Regions from separate parts of the Kitasatospora sp. NPDC094015 genome, predicted to be linked through region 2. Evidence: riboswitches for the same ligand, from Rfam matches in the RefSeq annotation. Region 2 holds a riboswitch; the other holds the start of a gene.

Region 1 (7,973 bases), on a different contig from region 2:
CCAGGTAGGCCATCGAGACCGCGCCGAGCACGCCACCGAGGACCAGCGGCAGCCGCGGGCCGCGGCGGGCGATCAGCAGCGCGCCGACCGGGGCGGCGACCATCGAGCCGACCGCGGAGGGGAGCAGCATGACGCCGGCGTGCAGCACGGTGGCGGTGAAGCCGTAGTGGGTGAGCTTCTCCGGGGTCTGGGCGAAGTTGCTGATGACCAGGAAGGAGCCGTACATCCCGAAGCCGATCAGCAGGCCGGAGATGTTGGTGAAGGCGACGGCCGGGCGGGACATCATCTTCATGTCGACCAGCGGGTGGCTGACCTTGGTCTCGATGATGATCCAGACCAGCGCGACCACGGCGGCGACGGCGAACAGGCCGAGGGTCTTGTTGGAGGTCCAGCCCCAGTTGTTGCCCTGGCTGACGGCGACCAGCAGCGCGGACAGCCAGCCGGCGAGGGTGAGTGCGCCCAGCGGGTCGGCGCCGCCCTCCTTGTCGGTCACCGGGTCCTTGGGCACCCGCAGGGCGACCAGGGCGACCGCGATCAGGCCGAAGATCAGGCCCATCCAGAAGATGGACTTGTAGCTCCAGTGCTCCAGCAGCAGGCCGGTGGCGACCAGGCCGAGGCCGCTGCCGACGCCCATCGAGGCGCTGATCATCGCGACGCCGCCGGTGACCTTCTCCCGGGGGAGTTCGTCGCGGACGATGCTGATGGCCAGCGGCAGCACGCCACCGCCGGCGCCCTGCAGGACGCGGGCGACGACCAGCCAGGTGAAGGAGTGGGTGCCGACCGCGAGGGCGGAGCCGGCCACCAGGCCGGCCAGCGAGACCAGCAGCATCGGCTTGCGGCCGCGCAGGTCGCCGAACCGGCCGAGCAGCGGGGTGAGGACGGCGGCCGAGAGCAGGTTGGCCGTCATCAGCCAGGTGATGTTCGAGCCGGAGACGTTCAGTTCCTTGGCCAGCGAGGGCAGGATCGGGACGACTGCGGTCTGCACCACGCTGAACGCCAGCATGGCCAGCACGAGGGCGGGGAGCACCCGGGCACTGGTCGGCTTGTCGGCCGTGATGGCGGGCTGTGATGCCTCACTCACGGTTCTTCCTCCGGTTCTGGCTTCCCGAAGCGCGCTGCTTCAGGCACGAGATAGTGAATCGAATGAAGTAACCATGCCGCTGAATAGTTCAGTGTGTCAAATATCGAGTGGTGAAGCTTCGGTAAAGCCGAAGTCCCGCCCCCGGCGGACGCGGGGACGGGACTTCGAACGGCCTGCGACGAGCGGACGGTGACGGTGGCTCAGGACGGCCGCAGCGGCTCGGGGCGGTGGGCGTCCGGCATCGAACCGGAGGCCGGCGCCGACCGCTGGGCCTGGCCGGTCGGCGGGGTGTCCGCGGCGGCCGGGGCGGTGCTGTCGTGGATCTCCACCTGCTCGCGGCGCAGCTCCTCGCGGACCACGGCCTCCTCGGTGTAGCGCTCCACCACCAGGCGCACCCGCTCGATCGGCGCCAGGTACTTGCGCACCACCGGACGCTCCTCCCGCAGGGTGACCTCCTCGACGCCCTCGGCGATCTCCTGCTCGGTCAGCGCGGCCCGCTCTGCATCGGTGACCGGCACCCGCTCCACCCGGACCCGCTCGCGGACCACCGGGACCTTGCGCTCCACCGGCTCGCTGGTCACGTACTTGCGCAGCCGCGCGGTGCCCAGGACGTGCCACTCGGTGGTGATGTCGAGGCGCTCCTCCCGGCAGGTGACCTCCACCGGGTCGCCCGGCGAGCTAGGCGCCGCGGTGGTCGGGCGCTCCTGCTCGGGCCGGCCCTGCTCGGGCCGCAGCTGCTCCGGCCGCTTCTGCTCGGGCTGCTTCTCCTCGGGCATCCGGGTGTCGGGCGCGGACCTCGGCGGCGCCGTGTGCAGTGCCGTGGCCATCGGGCTGCCGTGCACCGTGGGCGCCTCGGCCGGCGCCGACATCGGTACGGCCATCGGCACGGCGGTCGGCGGGCCCGAGCCGAAGGAGGGCGGGGCGCTCAGGTTCGAGGATGCCGAGGACGTCGAGGACGTCGAGGACGTCGAGGACTCCGGCGGGGCCATCGTGGCCGGACCGGAGGAGACCTTGCCGAAGTCCATGTCCTTGCTGCGGTCGCCCGCCGCCACCGTGGCCGCCGCGGCGGCCGAACCGTTGGAGGCGGAGACCGGCTGGGTCGGACCGCCGGCGTCCAGCCCGTAGTAGCGGTAGAGCTGGAGCTCCTGCGCGGGCGAGAGGTGCTGGCCCACCCCGAAGTCCGGGGACTCCTTGATCAGTGACTTGTCGTAGGGCACCCGGAGCTCGTCGCCGGCGAACTCGCTGGTGGTCAGGGGGACGAAGGCGTCCCGGCCGAAGATCCCGGTCCGCACCGCGGCCCACTCCGGCTCGCCGGTGGCGTCGTCGAGGTACACCTCGTCCACCGTGCCGATCTTGTCACCGTTCCGGTCGACCGCCTTGTGTCCGATCAGGTCGCGCGGATCGATATCGGTCTGCACGCTGTCCTCCGTCCAACTGCTCCTGCGAATGGCCGTCAAGGGGGCGGTCGAAGGAGCTGGCCGTCCGCCACTTCACACGAAAAGCCATCAATCGGACGTGGGCGACCCGGGCGCCGCCGTCCGGGGCACGGCGGCGCCCGGCCCGTCCGACCTGGCCCGTGATCCGCGGGAACCGCGCTGGTACCCTGGGCGGCGACCGCCGAGCCCGCTCGGGAGAGTCCCTGAGCCCGCCGAAGCCGGGCGTCAGGGCGCCGAAGGAGCAACTCCTCCCCGGAATCTCTCAGGCACCCGTACCGTGTGGGACAGGTCACTCTGGAAAGCAGGGCAGGATCGCCGGCGCGGGAGCCGGCGGCACCACCCTCACCGACGGTGCAAGCCGGCGGGCGGCCCCCGGGCCTCCCGTGCGGGCGAAGCTCTCAGGTCCCGATGACAGAGGGGGAGGCCTGTCGGGTTCGTGCGCTCATGGCCGCCGCTGCTGCGCAGCGGCGAACGCCGGTCGGCGTCCGCACCCCAGCCGGTCATCGACCAGGAGGCTTCGACCCCCATGAACGCCCAGCCGACCAACGGTCGCCGCAGCGACGCCACCCTCACCGAGCTCGAGCAGGCAAGCCCCTTCGAGAACCGCCACATCGGGCCCGACGACGCCGCCCGGGCGAAGATGCTGGCCCACGTGGGCTACGGCTCGCTGGACGAGCTGTCCGACGCCGCCGTCCCGGACGCCATCAAGAGCCTGACCGCGCTCGGCCTGCCGGCCGGCCGCAGCGAGGCCGAGGTGCTCGCCGAGCTGCGCGCCCTGGCCGCCCGCAACCAGGTGTTCACCTCGATGATCGGCCTGGGCTACTACGGCACCTTCACCCCGCCGGTGATCCTGCGCAACGTGCTGGAGAACCCGGCCTGGTACACCGCCTACACGCCGTACCAGCCGGAGATCTCGCAGGGCCGGCTGGAGGCGCTGCTCAACTTCCAGACCCTGGTCTCCGACCTGACCGGCCTGGACACCTCCGGCTCCTCGCTGCTCGACGAGGGCACCGCCGCCGCCGAGGCGATGGCGCTGGCCCGCCGGGTCACCAAGGTCAAGGGCGGGGTCTTCCTGATCGACGCCGACACCCTGCCGCAGACCACCGCGGTGATCGAGACCCGCGCCGTGCCGACCGGTGTCGAGGTGGTCGTCGCCGATCTGTCCGAGGGCATCCCGGCCGAGATCGCCGAGCGCGGCGTCTTCGGCGTGCTGCTCCAGTACCCGGGCGCCTCCGGCGCGGTCCGCGACCTGGCCCCGCTGATCGAGCAGGCGCACGGCCTCGGGGCGGTCGTCGCGGTCGCCGCCGACCTGCTGGCGCTGACCCTGCTGAAGTCGCCGGGCGAGCTCGGCGCCGACATCGCCTGCGGCACCTCGCAGCGGTTCGGCGTGCCGATGGGCTTCGGCGGCCCGCACGCCGGCTACCTGGCCGTGCGCGCCCAGTACGCCCGGAACCTGCCCGGCCGCCTGGTCGGCGTCTCGGTCGACGTGGACGGCAACCGGGCCTACCGCCTGGCGCTGCAGACCCGCGAGCAGCACATCCGCCGCGAGAAGGCCACCAGCAACATCTGCACCGCCCAGGTGCTGCTCGCCGTGATGGCCTCGATGTACGCGGTCTACCACGGCCCCGACGGCCTGGCCGACATCGCCCGCCGCACCCACCGCTACGCGGCCGCGCTCGCCGACGGCCTGCGGGCCGGCGGCGTCGAGCTCGCCCACGGCGCGTTCTTCGACACCGTGACCGCCCGCGTCCCCGGGCGCGCCGACGAGGTGGTGGCCGCCGCGGCCGAGGCCGGGATCAACCTGTTCCGGGTCGACGCCGACACCCTCTCGATCTCCTGCGACGAGACCACCACCCGCGAGCACCTGGCGGGCGTCTGGGCCGCCTTCGGCCTGAAGGACGTCCAGGTGGCCGAGGCCGCCGACACGCTGCCCGCCGGCCTGCTGCGCGAGGACGAGTACCTGACCCACCCGGTCTTCCACAGCCACCGCTCGGAGACCGCCATGCTGCGCTACCTGCGCCGCCTGTCGGACCGGGACTACGCGCTGGACCGCGGCATGATCCCGCTCGGCTCCTGCACCATGAAGCTCAACGCCACCACCGAGATGGAGCCGGTGACCTGGCCCGAGTTCGGCCAGCTGCACCCGTTCGCCCCGGTCGAGCAGGTCGGCGGCTTCCTTGCCCTGATCCGCGAGCTGGAGCAGCAGCTGGTCGAGGTGACCGGCTACGACGCCGTCTCGATCCAGCCGAACGCCGGCTCCCAGGGCGAGCTGGCCGGCCTGCTCGCCGTCCGCGCGTACCACCTGGCCAACGGCGACGCCCAGCGCGACGTCTGCCTGATCCCCTCCTCCGCGCACGGCACCAACGCCGCCTCGGCCGTGATGGCCGGCATGCGGGTGGTCGTGGTCAAGACCCTGGTCGACGGCGACGTGGACGTCGAGGACCTCAAGGCCAAGATCGAGCAGCACCGCGACCAGCTCTCGGTGCTGATGGTCACCTACCCGTCCACCCACGGCGTGTACGAGACCGAGATCACCCAGATCTGCGCCCTGGTGCACGAGGCCGGCGGCCAGGTGTACGTCGACGGCGCCAACCTCAACGCGCTGGTCGGCCTCGCCAAGCCGGGCAAGTTCGGCGCGGACGTCTCGCACCTGAACCTGCACAAGACCTTCTGCATCCCGCACGGCGGCGGCGGCCCCGGCGTCGGCCCGGTCGCGGTGCGCGCGCACCTCGCGCCGTACCTGCCCAACCACCCGTTGCAGAGCGAGGCCGGCCCGGCCACCGGTGTCGGCCCGATCTCGGCCGCCCCGTGGGGCTCGGCCGCGATCCTGCCGATCTCCTGGGCGTACGTCCGGCTGATGGGCGGCGAGGGCCTCAAGCGCGCCACCCAGGTCGCGGTGCTGAACGCCAACTACATCGCCAAGCGGCTGGCCCCGCACTTCCCGGTGCTCTACACCGGCCCCGGCGGCCTGGTCGCGCACGAGTGCATCATCGACCTGCGTCCGCTCACCAAGGAGACGGGGGTGAGCGTGGACGACATCGCCAAGCGTCTGATCGACTACGGCTTCCACGCCCCGACCATGTCCTTCCCGGTGGCCGGCACGCTGATGATCGAGCCCACCGAGTCCGAGGACCTGCACGAGATCGACCGGTTCTGCGCCGCGATGATCGAGATCCGGGCGGAGATCGAGAAGGTCGGCTCCGGCGTCTGGCCGGCCGAGGACAACCCGCTGCGCAACGCCCCGCACACCGCCGCCACCATGGCGGGCGAGTGGGAGCACGCCTACAGCCGTCAGGAGGCCGTCTTCCCGGCCGGCGTCAACCCGGCCGACAAGTACTGGCCGCCGGTGAGCCGGATCGACGGGGCCTACGGCGACCGCAACCTGGTCTGCTCCTGCCCGCCGCTGGACGACTACGGCGTCTGAGCCCGGTGAACCGAGGGCCCCGGAGGAGCGATCCTCCGGGGCCCTCGGCGTGGTCGGTCCGGTCGGGACCGGGCGGGGTCAGCGCGCGGCGAGCGCCAGCGGGCGGTGCGGCGCGATCACCCGGCCGTCCGGCAGCAGCTCGCCGGTGTCCTCGAACTGCAGGACGCCGTTGCACAGCAGGCTCCACCCCTGGTCCGGGTGGAGCGCCACGGGGACGGCCGCCTCGCGGTCGGGGGAGTCGGCGGTAGGACACTCAGGTCGGTGCTGGCACATCGTTGTACCCTCGCTTCGCTCGCGATCCACACCCGCCGCACGGCCACCCCCCTGGGCGCCGCCCTGCCGGCGGATCCTGCCGGCCGGCTCAGGTGTGAACCGGCTCCGCACCGGGTAGGACAGCTGGTCCTCCGTGCTGGTTCCCAGTGTCGGCATCCGACCGCCCTCGCGCAGCCTTTTCGTGACTCACGCCACACGTCGGGGCCGGAGACCACCCTACCGGCCCTCCCGCGACGTCCTGGAACGCCGGACGGGCCATCCGTGACTGACTCGAATCGGTCAGCCGGCGATGGCCCGTCCGGGTGGTGCCGGGTCGCTGCCCGGCGAAGCGGTCAGGAACCGCCCAGCAGCGCGGGCGCGGGCGCGGCGACGGGGGAGTGGTCGAGGGCCGCCAGCAGCTCGGCCGCCGGGTAGACCCGGTGCGCGGTGACGCCGACCGGGGCCGGGGCGAGCGGGATGATCAGATCCTCGGAGGCGGTCGGGCCGTGCAGCCACAGCGCGGTCGCGTAGTGCCCCGGCATCGAGAGCAGCCTCGGCTGCTGCCGGGAGTGCGCCGCCTGGGCCAGCTGCCAGGCCTGTCGCAGGGCCCGCAGCGTGGAGTCCAGGTACGGCCCCGCGGTGAAGTGCGAGAAGGCGTGCCCGGCAGGGGTTTCGACCACCTCGGCCGAGGCCGCGAACTCGCCGGCCCCGTTCTTGATCAGGAACCGCCACCCGGTGCGCCTGGCCTCGGTGGGACTGGCGCCGGGGCGCTCCAGCACGTACACCGCGAGGGGGTGCGCGGGCTGCAGCGGGCCGGGGCCGTGCCGCAGGACGGAGGCCGCCGGTTGGCGGAGTCCGGCCTCCGAGTCGAGCGCGGCCAGCACCGCGCGCAGTGCGCCGGGCGGGGGCTGAGGGGTCTGCATGGTCATGGTGAGTCGCCTCTCCGTGCGAGATCGGCGTGCGAGTGCGGCATACCGGCATGGCGTCGATGTGGCGGGGCCTGGCCATGTCCGGTTGGGCATGATCGCGGTGCGTGCGCGGGCCCGCCGTCGACCAGCCGGTGTCGGCTGAGGGGTCGAGTGGCGGGCGACCGGGCCGGGGCGCAGTGCGAATTCTACTCGAACAGGTGCGCAGGGTGACCTTCTTATCACGTTCGGTGGTGCCGTGCAAGTCGAGGTGTCTCTGAAAGAGGGTCAGAAATCTTGTCCCGGTGAGGTGTTCGAATCGACGGGCTATCGATCTTCCGGATGGGCATATTGCTTGCACCGTCGACCGAGGGGTAGGGGAGAGCACCCATGGGCGAGAAGGTCGTGGCGACCCGCGCGGAGCTGTCCGACCGGCAGCTCTACCGCCGGAAGCTGCAGTCCTGTCTGGACGTGCTGGAACGGATGCTGCGGGAGCAGCGGTTCGACCGCCCCAGGGCGATGATGGGCCTGGAGATCGAGCTCAACCTGGTGGACGAGCAGGGCCTGCCGGTGCTCGGGAACACCCGGGTGCTGCAGTCGATCGCCTCCGCCGACTTCCAGACCGAGCTCGGCCAGTTCAACGTCGAGGTGAACATCGCGCCCCGGCGGCTGGGCGGCCACGTGCTGGAGGACCTGCGCGAGGAGGTCGACACCGGCCTGCGCTACGCCGACCGCAAGGCGGCCGAGGTCGGTGCCCGGATCGCCATGGTGGGCATCCTGCCGACCCTCGACCTGGACCACACCGGGCTGGAGGCGATGTCGCACAACGACCGGTACACCCTGCTCAGCGACCAGATCCTGGCCGCCCGCGGGGA
Region 2 (7,973 bases):
CCGGGCGAGCGCGGCGATGATCCGGGCCGACTCCAGCTTCCAGACCGCGTCGACCGTGCGATGGGGGTCCTGGGGCTCCGGCACCGCACGATGCAAGCACCCGCCGCGGCCGTCGTGCAAGCCGGGGCGGGTGCGGGTCCGGCTGCGGCCGGCTCCGGTCAGGGGCCGAAGACCTGCTGCATCACGCTCTCGCCGTCGCCGACGATCCGGCGGAAGCGGCGGGCCAGCTCGAGCGCCTCCTCCTTGGACCGGACCTCGATCAGGGCGAAGCCGGCCACCGCCTCCTTCGCCTCGGCGAACGGCCCGTCGGTCACGGTGATCTCGCCGCCCTGCGAGGAGACCAGCAGGCCGCCGGGCTCCAGGCCGCCGGTGGCGAGCAGCACGCCGGCCGCCGACAGCTCCTCGACGAACTTCGCCATCTCCGCGAACAGCGCCTGGTCGGGCGCGGTGTCGGACGCCTTGGTGGTCATCAGGTACCGCATGGGGTGCTCCTTCGTGGGGTGCTCGGTCGGTGCTTCCGGCCTGACGTCGAACAGCCCGATGTGACAGGGAATCCCGACGTTCCCTGTCGCATCACCGGTTCGACGTGTCAGCGAGAAGCCCGGACGGACCGACCGAGAAGGAGACCGGACATGTCGAAGCCCACCACCCCGCAGGATTACCTCGCCGCCCTCCCCGAGGCGCAGCGCGAGCTCGCCGACCGCCTGCTGCCGCTGGTCGAGGCCGCCCTGCCGGGCGCCGGCGTGCTCTGGCACGGCCACCCGGTCTGGAGCCTGGGCGCCACCCCCGGCCAGGCCCCGGTCTGCTACCTCAAGGCCTACGCCGGCCACCTGACCTTCGGCTTCTGGCGCGGCCAGGAGATCCCCGACCCCTCCGGCCGCCTCACCCCCGGCACCCGCGCGATGGCCGCGGTCAAGCTCCGCACGGCGACCGACCTCGACCCCCGCCTCTTCACCACCTGGCTGGAGTCCGCCCGCGCCCTGGAGACACCGGCGGCGGCGTGAGGCGCGCACGTTCCCCGCGCACGTTCCCCGCGCACAGCGTGGGTCGCAGGTCCGGTCACGCAGTGATCGCCCCGGTCGTGCCCCCCGCTCGCTAGAGTTGGGGCCATCCGCCCGGATCTCCTGCAGGAGGGTCGGCGCGGTTCGGAGCAGGAGGAGCCGATGACCGTACAGCCCACCGAGCCCCACCGCCTGCATCCCCGGACGCAGGACGAGATCGGGGCCGCGCTGCCGCCCTCCCAGCGGATGGCCTTCTACCGCGACATGGGCTCGGCCGACGAGGACGAGATCGCGGGTGTGCTGCGCCGCTGGCGGCTGCGGCTGGAGGTCTACAACGACCCGGCGACAGCGCGCGTGCATGCCGCGGTCCAGCAGGGCACGGCCCCCGGGCGGGCACTGTCGGCGGTCCTGCGGGAGACCGGTCCGCGGTGAGCGACTGGGACGACCCGTACGACGGCGACGACGCCCACGACCCGATCACCCTGTCGCCCCAGGTGCAGGAAGTCTTCGACTACGAGGTGACGCCGCCGGACGTGGTGTCGGCGATCGCGGCCTTCCTGGTCGGTCTCCGCGAGACGGTGGACGGTGGCGGGCACCCGGAGCACGCCGAGGAGATCCCGGGCCTGCCGGGTGCGTACCTGGCCCCGTTGGTGCGGGATCTCGGGTTGGTCCAGTACCACGCGACGGAGACCCCGTACGGACCGGGCTTCTACGTGGCCAGAGTGGTGCGGACGGACGACTACCCCGAGGGCTTCTGACGCACGGCCCTCCCCGAGGCCCCCGGCCGGCGGGCTGCCGGGCGGGGGGTCAGGGGCGGGCGGGGTGGGGGATCAGCACTCGATGACGTTGACGGCGAGGCCGCCGCGGCTGGTCTCCTTGTACTTGATCTTCATGTCGGCGCCGGTCTCCTTCATGGTCTTGATCGCCTTGTCCAGGGAGACGTGGTGCCGGCCGTCGCCGCGCAGGGCCATCCGGGCCGCGGTGACGGCCTTCACGGAGGCCATGCCGTTGCGCTCGATGCACGGGATCTGGACCAGGCCGCCGACCGGGTCGCAGGTGAGGCCGAGGTTGTGCTCGATGCCGATCTCCGCCGCGTTCTCGACCTGCTCGGGGCTGCCGCCGAGCACCTCGGCGAGGCCGCCGGCCGCCATCGAGCAGGCCGAGCCCACCTCGCCCTGGCAGCCGACCTCGGCGCCGGAGATGGAGGCGTTCTCCTTGAAGAGCATGCCGATCGCACCGGCCGCGAGCAGGAAGCGGACGATGCCGTCGTCGTCGGCGCCGGGGATGAAGTTCTGGAAGTAGTGCAGGACGGCCGGGATGATGCCCGCCGCGCCGTTGGTCGGGGCGGTGACCACCCGCTGGCCGGAGGCGTTCTCCTCGTTGACGGCCATCGCGTAGAGGGTGACCCACTCCATCGCGTTGGCCGGGCCGATGCCCTCGGCCCGCAGCGCCCGGGCGCCGGAGGCCGCGCGGCGGCGGACCTTGAGGCCGCCGGGCAGGATGCCCTCGCGGGTCATGCCGGCGGCGACGCACTCGCGCATCACGCCCCAGATCTCCAGCAGCCCGGCCCGGATCTCGGCCTCGGTGCGCCAGGCCTTCTCGTTCTCCAGCATCAGGCCGGAGATCGACAGCCCGGTCTCCCGGGTGAGCCGCAGCAGCTCCTCGCCGGTGCGGAACGGGTAGCGCAGCGCGGTGTCGTCCGGCACCACCCGGTCGGCGCCGATCGCGTCCTCGTCGACCACGAAGCCGCCGCCGACGGAGTAGTAGGTCTTCTCCAGCACGGTGGCGCCCTCGGCGTCGAACGCCCACAGGGTCATGCCGTTCGCGTGGTAGGGCAGCGACCTGCGGCGGTGCAGCACCAGCTGGGTGTCGGGGTCGAAGCCGATCTCGTGCACGCCCAGCAGCCGCAGCCGCTTCTCGGCCTTGATCCGGTCCACGTCCAGGTCGGCCTGGTCGACGTCGACGGTGCGCGGCGAGTTGCCCTCCAGGCCGAGCAGGACGGCCTTCGGGGTGCCGTGGCCGTGGCCGGTGGCGCCGAGCGAGCCGAACAGTTCGGCCCGGACGGAGGTGACCTGGGCCAGCAGTCCCTCGGACTTCAGGCGGCGGGCGAACATCCGGGCGGCCCGCATCGGGCCGACGGTGTGCGAGCTGGATGGGCCGATGCCGATGGAGAAGAGGTCGAAGACGCTGATGGCCACGGGGGACGTCCTTGTCTGGTCTCGTGGAGACGTGCTGGGGGGCGTGCGGACACGGCGCGGGGCACCGCGACCACGTTCCAGTGTGCGCGGTGCCCCGGAGAACCGGGGGGTGGGGCGGGGTCCCCCGCCCTACCCCCGGGTGAACTACAGGTTCGGGTAGAGCGGGTACTTCTCGGCCAGCGCGGTGACGCGGGCCTTGAGCGCGGTGGCCTTGGCCTCGTCGAAGGCGGGCAGCAGCGCCTCGGCGATGATGTCGGCGACCTCGCGGAAGTCCTCGGCCTGGAAGCCGCGGGTGGCCAGCGCCGGGGTGCCGATCCGCAGGCCCGAGGTGACCATCGGCGGCCGCGGGTCGTTCGGGACGGCGTTGCGGTTGACCGTGATGCCGACCTCGTGCAGCCGGTCCTCGGCCTGCTGGCCGTCCAGCTCGCTGTTGCGCAGGTCGACCAGCACCAGGTGCACGTCGGTGCCGCCGGAGAGCACCGAGACGCCGGCGCCGGTGGCGTCGGCCTGCAGCAGGCGCTCGGCGAGGATCTTGGCGCCCTCCAGGGTGCGCTGCTGGCGCTCCTTGAACTCGGGCGAGGCGGCGACCTTGAAGGAGACCGCCTTGGCGGCGATCACGTGCTCCAGCGGACCGCCCTGCTGGCCCGGGAAGACCGCGGAGTTGATCTTCTTGGCCCACTCCGCCTTGGAGAGGATCACGCCACCGCGCGGACCGCCCAGGGTCTTGTGGGTGGTGGTGGTGACCACGTCCGCGTACGGCACCGGGGACGGGTGCAGGCCGGCGGCGACCAGGCCGGCGAAGTGTGCCATGTCGACCATCAGCAGCGCGCCGACCTCGTCCGCGATGCGGCGGAACTCGGCGAAGTCCAGCTGGCGCGGGTAGGCGGACCAGCCGGCGACGATCAGCTTCGGCTGGTGCTCCTTGGCCAGGCGCTCGACCTCGGCCATGTCGACCCGGCCGGACTTCTCGTCGACGTGGTACGCGGCCACGTTGTAGAGCTTGCCGGAGAAGTTGATCTTCATGCCGTGGGTCAGGTGGCCGCCGTGCGCCAGGCTCAGGCCCAGGATGGTGTCGCCCGGCTGGATCAGGGCGAACATCGCGGCGGCGTTGGCCTGCGCGCCGGAGTGCGGCTGCACGTTGGCGTGCTCGGCGCCGAACAGCTCCTTGATCCGGTCGATCGCGATCTGCTCCACCACGTCGACGTGCTCGCAGCCGCCGTAGTAGCGCTTGCCGGGGTAGCCCTCGGCGTACTTGTTGGTCAGCACCGAGCCCTGGGCCTCCATGACCGCCACCGGGGCGAAGTTCTCGGAGGCGATCATTTCGAGGGTGGTCTGCTGGCGGTGCAGCTCGGCGTCGACCGCGGTCGCGATCTCCGGGTCGAGCGCGTGCAGGGACTGGTTGAGAACCGTCATGATGGGGTCTTCCCGTAGGGCTGGGCGGTTACCTGAGGGGAAGGGGCCGCCCGCCGCGCTGCGGCCGGCCCCCTTGCACGCGGTGGTCAGCCGCCGGTGGTGAAGGCGGTGTAGGCCTCGGCGTCGATCAGCTCGTCGGTCGCCTCGACCTTGAGCTTGAACAGCCAGGCGCCCTCGAACGGCTCGCCGTTGACCAGCGCCGGGTCGTCGATGACGGCCTGGTTGATCTCGACGATCTCGCCGGTGGCCGGCGAGTACAGGTCGCTGACCGACTTCGTGGACTCGAGCTCACCACAGGTCTCGCCGGCGGTGACGGTCTCGCCGACCTCCGGGAGCTGGACGTACACGATGTCGCCGAGCGCGTCGGCGGCGTGCTTGGTGATGCCGACGGTGGAGACGCCGTCCGCGTCAGCCGCGGTCAGCCACTCGTGCTCCTTGGTGTACTGCAGGTGCGTGGGGTTGCTCATGACGTCATTCTCCAGGATCGCAAGAGGGTAGGGCGAAGCAGTCCGCTGTGCGGACCGGAACCGGGGGTGCGTGGGCCTCAGCGGGCGCGCTTGTAGAACGGCAGCGCGACGACCTCGACCGGCTCGTGCTTGCCGCGGACGTCGACCGCGACCGCGGTGCCGGGGGCGGCGTGCGCCGCGTCCACGTACGCGATGGCGATCGGCTTGCCCAGGGTCGGCGAGGGCGAGCCGGAGGTGATCCGGCCGATCGGGGTGCCGTCGGCGGAGACCACGGCGTACTCGGCGCGCGGGACGCGCTTGCCCTCGGAGACCAGGCCGACCAGCACCTGCGGCGGGTTGGACTCGGCCGCGGCGGCGGCCTGCTCCAGCGCCTTGCGGCCGACGAACTCGCCGTCGTTGGTGGTCTTGTCGAACCGGACCACCCGGCCGAGGCCGGCGTCGAACGGGGTCAGGTCGGTGGAGAGCTCGTGCCCGTACAGCGGCATGCCGGCCTCCAGGCGCAGGGTGTCGCGGCAGGACAGCCCGCACGGCACCAGGCCCTTGTCGGCGCCGGCCTCGGTCAGCGCCTGCCACAGGTGCTCGGCGTCGGCCGGGGCGGAGAAGATCTCGAAGCCGTCCTCGCCGGTGTAGCCGGTGCGGGCCAGCCAGACCTGGCGGCCGGCCACCGTGGCGGGCAGCAGCGCGTAGTACTTGAGGCCGGGCAGGTCGGCGTCGGTCACCGAGGCCAGGATGCCGTTCGCCTCCGGGCCCTGGACGGCCAGCAGCGCGTAGGCGTCGCGGTCGTCGCGGACCACCGCGTCGAAGCCCGCGGCCCGCTCGGTCAGCGCGTCCAGCACCACCTGGGCGTTGGAGGCGTTGGCGACCACCATGTACTCGGTCTCGCCGGTGCGGTAGACGATCAGGTCGTCCAGGATGCCGCCGTCCTCGCGGCAGATCATCGTGTAGCGGGCGCGCAGCACGCCGAGCGCGGAGATGAAGCCGACCAGCGCGTGGTCCAGCAGCTCGCCGGCCTGCGGGCCGCTGACGGTGATCTCGCCCATGTGCGAGAGGTCGAACAGGCCGGCCCTGGTGCGGACCGCGAGGTGCTCCTCGCGCTCGGAGCCGTAGCGCAGCGGCATGTCCCAGCCGGCGAAGTCGGTCATGGTGGCGCCCAGCGAGCGGTGCAGGGCGTCGAGTGCGGTGTGGCGCAGGGACATGGTGGCGGGACTCCTCGGCTGGCACTGACAGGAGCGCACCCGCGTCTGGACGCGGGCATGCGGGGGCGGAGTCTCCCCGTCTGTCGTCACAACCTGAGAGCTTCACCGCAACCAAGGATGGCGGCTTGCACCGTGGGTGGGCGCACGGCGCGGCCGTGTCCACTTTCCAGATGTGCCTAGCCCGGGCGGTATGGGTGGCCTGAGAGATTCCGGGGAGGACTTGCTCCTTCGGCGCCGGCCCTGCCTGCATCAGGCACTCCGGACTCTCCCGCGCGGGTTCGAGCGGCCAGTATGAAGTTGGATCGGGGTCATCATGGCATGCCGGTGGGGCCCGGGGGGAGGGGGGCCGGGCGATACGCTCTGCTGGACGGTCGTTCGGCCGGCGCACGGGCCGCGCGGCAGGTGGCCCGCCCGGCCAGGTTGGAAGGGGCACAAGCGGATGGGGTACCCGGCGGGCGAGGCGCAGCCTTGGACGGAGCCGGGCTCGGCTCCCGAGGGCGGGAGCTGGCCGGTCAACGAGCTGGAACAGGTGCTCACCGCGGCGCTCGGTGACCCGGGCGCCACGCCACGGGTGATCGAGGTGCTGGCCCGCAGCCAGGTCTGGATCCCGCTGCCGGCCGGCGCGGACCGCCAGGGCGAGTCGCTGGACCTGCCCACCATCGAGCTGGCCGGCGCCCCGTACGTGCCGGTGTTCTCCTCGCAGGAGGAGTTCCTGCGCCAGGCGCCCGGGATGGCGTTCGCGATCGCGCCGATGTGGGAGTTCGCCCGCGGGCTGCCGCTGGGGATCGGGATCGCGGTCAACCCCGAGGCGCCGGTGGGCATCCCGGTGCCGCCGGAGGGCGTGGGGGAGCTGCGCCGCGGGCCGCAGGGCGAGCGCGGGGAGGCCGTCCTGGAGGGCGCCCGGGTGGCGCTGAAGGAGCCCGAGCCGCACCAGGAGCCGTACGCCTTCCTGGCTGCGGCCGGCGCCGAACTCGCGCTGCTGCCGGAAGTGTTGACGGCCCGCCGGGCGCTGGCCAAGGTGGAGGGCGAGGCCACCCTGCTCTACCTGGGCGTGCAGTTCGACCCGGGGCTGCCGGCCGACCCGGCCCGGGTGGGGGAGGCGCTCGGCCGGGCGCTCGCGACCGCCGCTCCGGCCTGGGGCGTCCACCTGGTGCTGCTCGACCTGGCCGCCGACCCGGTGGTCGACTGGCTGCTCGCCCGGGTGCGGCCGTTCTACGTCCGGGGCTGATCCACGGGCGGCGCCGGGCCGGTCGCCGGGCGGGGGAGCAACTCTCCGGTAGGGGATGGCGGTATGACGTTCGTCGGCCCGGCCCAATAGGGTTGCTGCCGACGACCCCGCGCGGCGGGGGGCGCGCAGGCGACGGGACGGGCGAGAGCGAGGTGGACGCGTGAGCGCGGGAGCGGCAGGCGGCAGCGCGCCGGGCCAGTGGGGCCCGGCCGGCGCGGCGCGTCCCGGTGGTGACCCGGGCGCGATCGAGCGCGCCCTGGGCCAGGTCGCGCCCGAGCGGTACGAGGCCTACGAGGCACTGCTGCGCGCGCTGGCCGAGGGCCAGGTCTGGATGCTGCTCTGGCACGGGCAGCCCGGCAGCCCGGACGCCCAGTACGGGAACATGGACATCGGCGGCCACGGCTACGCCCCGGCGGTCACCTCCCCCGGGCAGCTCACCGCCAGCGGCTGGGCCCGCGGCCACGAGGTGA

What was found. A riboswitch is a leader RNA that binds a small molecule or an ion and turns the genes downstream of it on or off. The one in region 2 is predicted to bind glycine.
Region 1: another riboswitch for glycine. It lies ahead of gcvP (aminomethyl-transferring glycine dehydrogenase); the one in region 2 lies ahead of gcvT (glycine cleavage system aminomethyltransferase GcvT).

The regions. Positions count from the first base shown of each region.
Region 1 covers NZ_JBEOUL010000036.1:12,244-20,216, forward strand. The annotation lists gene ABT014_RS29805 (MFS transporter) at 1-1,081, opposite strand, end outside; gene ABT014_RS29810 (YsnF/AvaK domain-containing protein) at 1,282-2,106, opposite strand; partial or broken gene ABT014_RS29815 (PRC-barrel domain-containing protein) at 2,173-2,499, opposite strand; glycine riboswitch at 2,700-2,805, shown strand; gene gcvP (aminomethyl-transferring glycine dehydrogenase) at 3,044-5,941, shown strand; gene ABT014_RS29825 (DUF5999 family protein) at 6,020-6,214, opposite strand; gene ABT014_RS29830 (hypothetical protein) at 6,547-7,122, opposite strand; gene ABT014_RS29835 (glutamate-cysteine ligase family protein) at 7,489-7,973, shown strand, end outside.
Region 2 covers NZ_JBEOUL010000005.1:302,263-310,235, forward strand. The annotation lists gene ABT014_RS09280 (DUF6596 domain-containing protein) at 1-84, opposite strand, end outside; gene ABT014_RS09285 (YciI family protein) at 159-482, opposite strand; gene ABT014_RS09290 (DUF1801 domain-containing protein) at 633-1,004, shown strand; gene ABT014_RS09295 (hypothetical protein) at 1,164-1,433, shown strand; gene ABT014_RS09300 (hypothetical protein) at 1,430-1,759, shown strand; gene ABT014_RS09305 (L-serine ammonia-lyase) at 1,832-3,199, opposite strand; gene glyA (serine hydroxymethyltransferase) at 3,344-4,612, opposite strand; gene gcvH (glycine cleavage system protein GcvH) at 4,699-5,079, opposite strand; gene gcvT (glycine cleavage system aminomethyltransferase GcvT) at 5,157-6,275, opposite strand; glycine riboswitch at 6,452-6,556, opposite strand; gene ABT014_RS09325 (enhanced serine sensitivity protein SseB C-terminal domain-containing protein) at 6,715-7,503, shown strand; gene ABT014_RS09330 (enhanced serine sensitivity protein SseB C-terminal domain-containing protein) at 7,748-7,973, shown strand, end outside.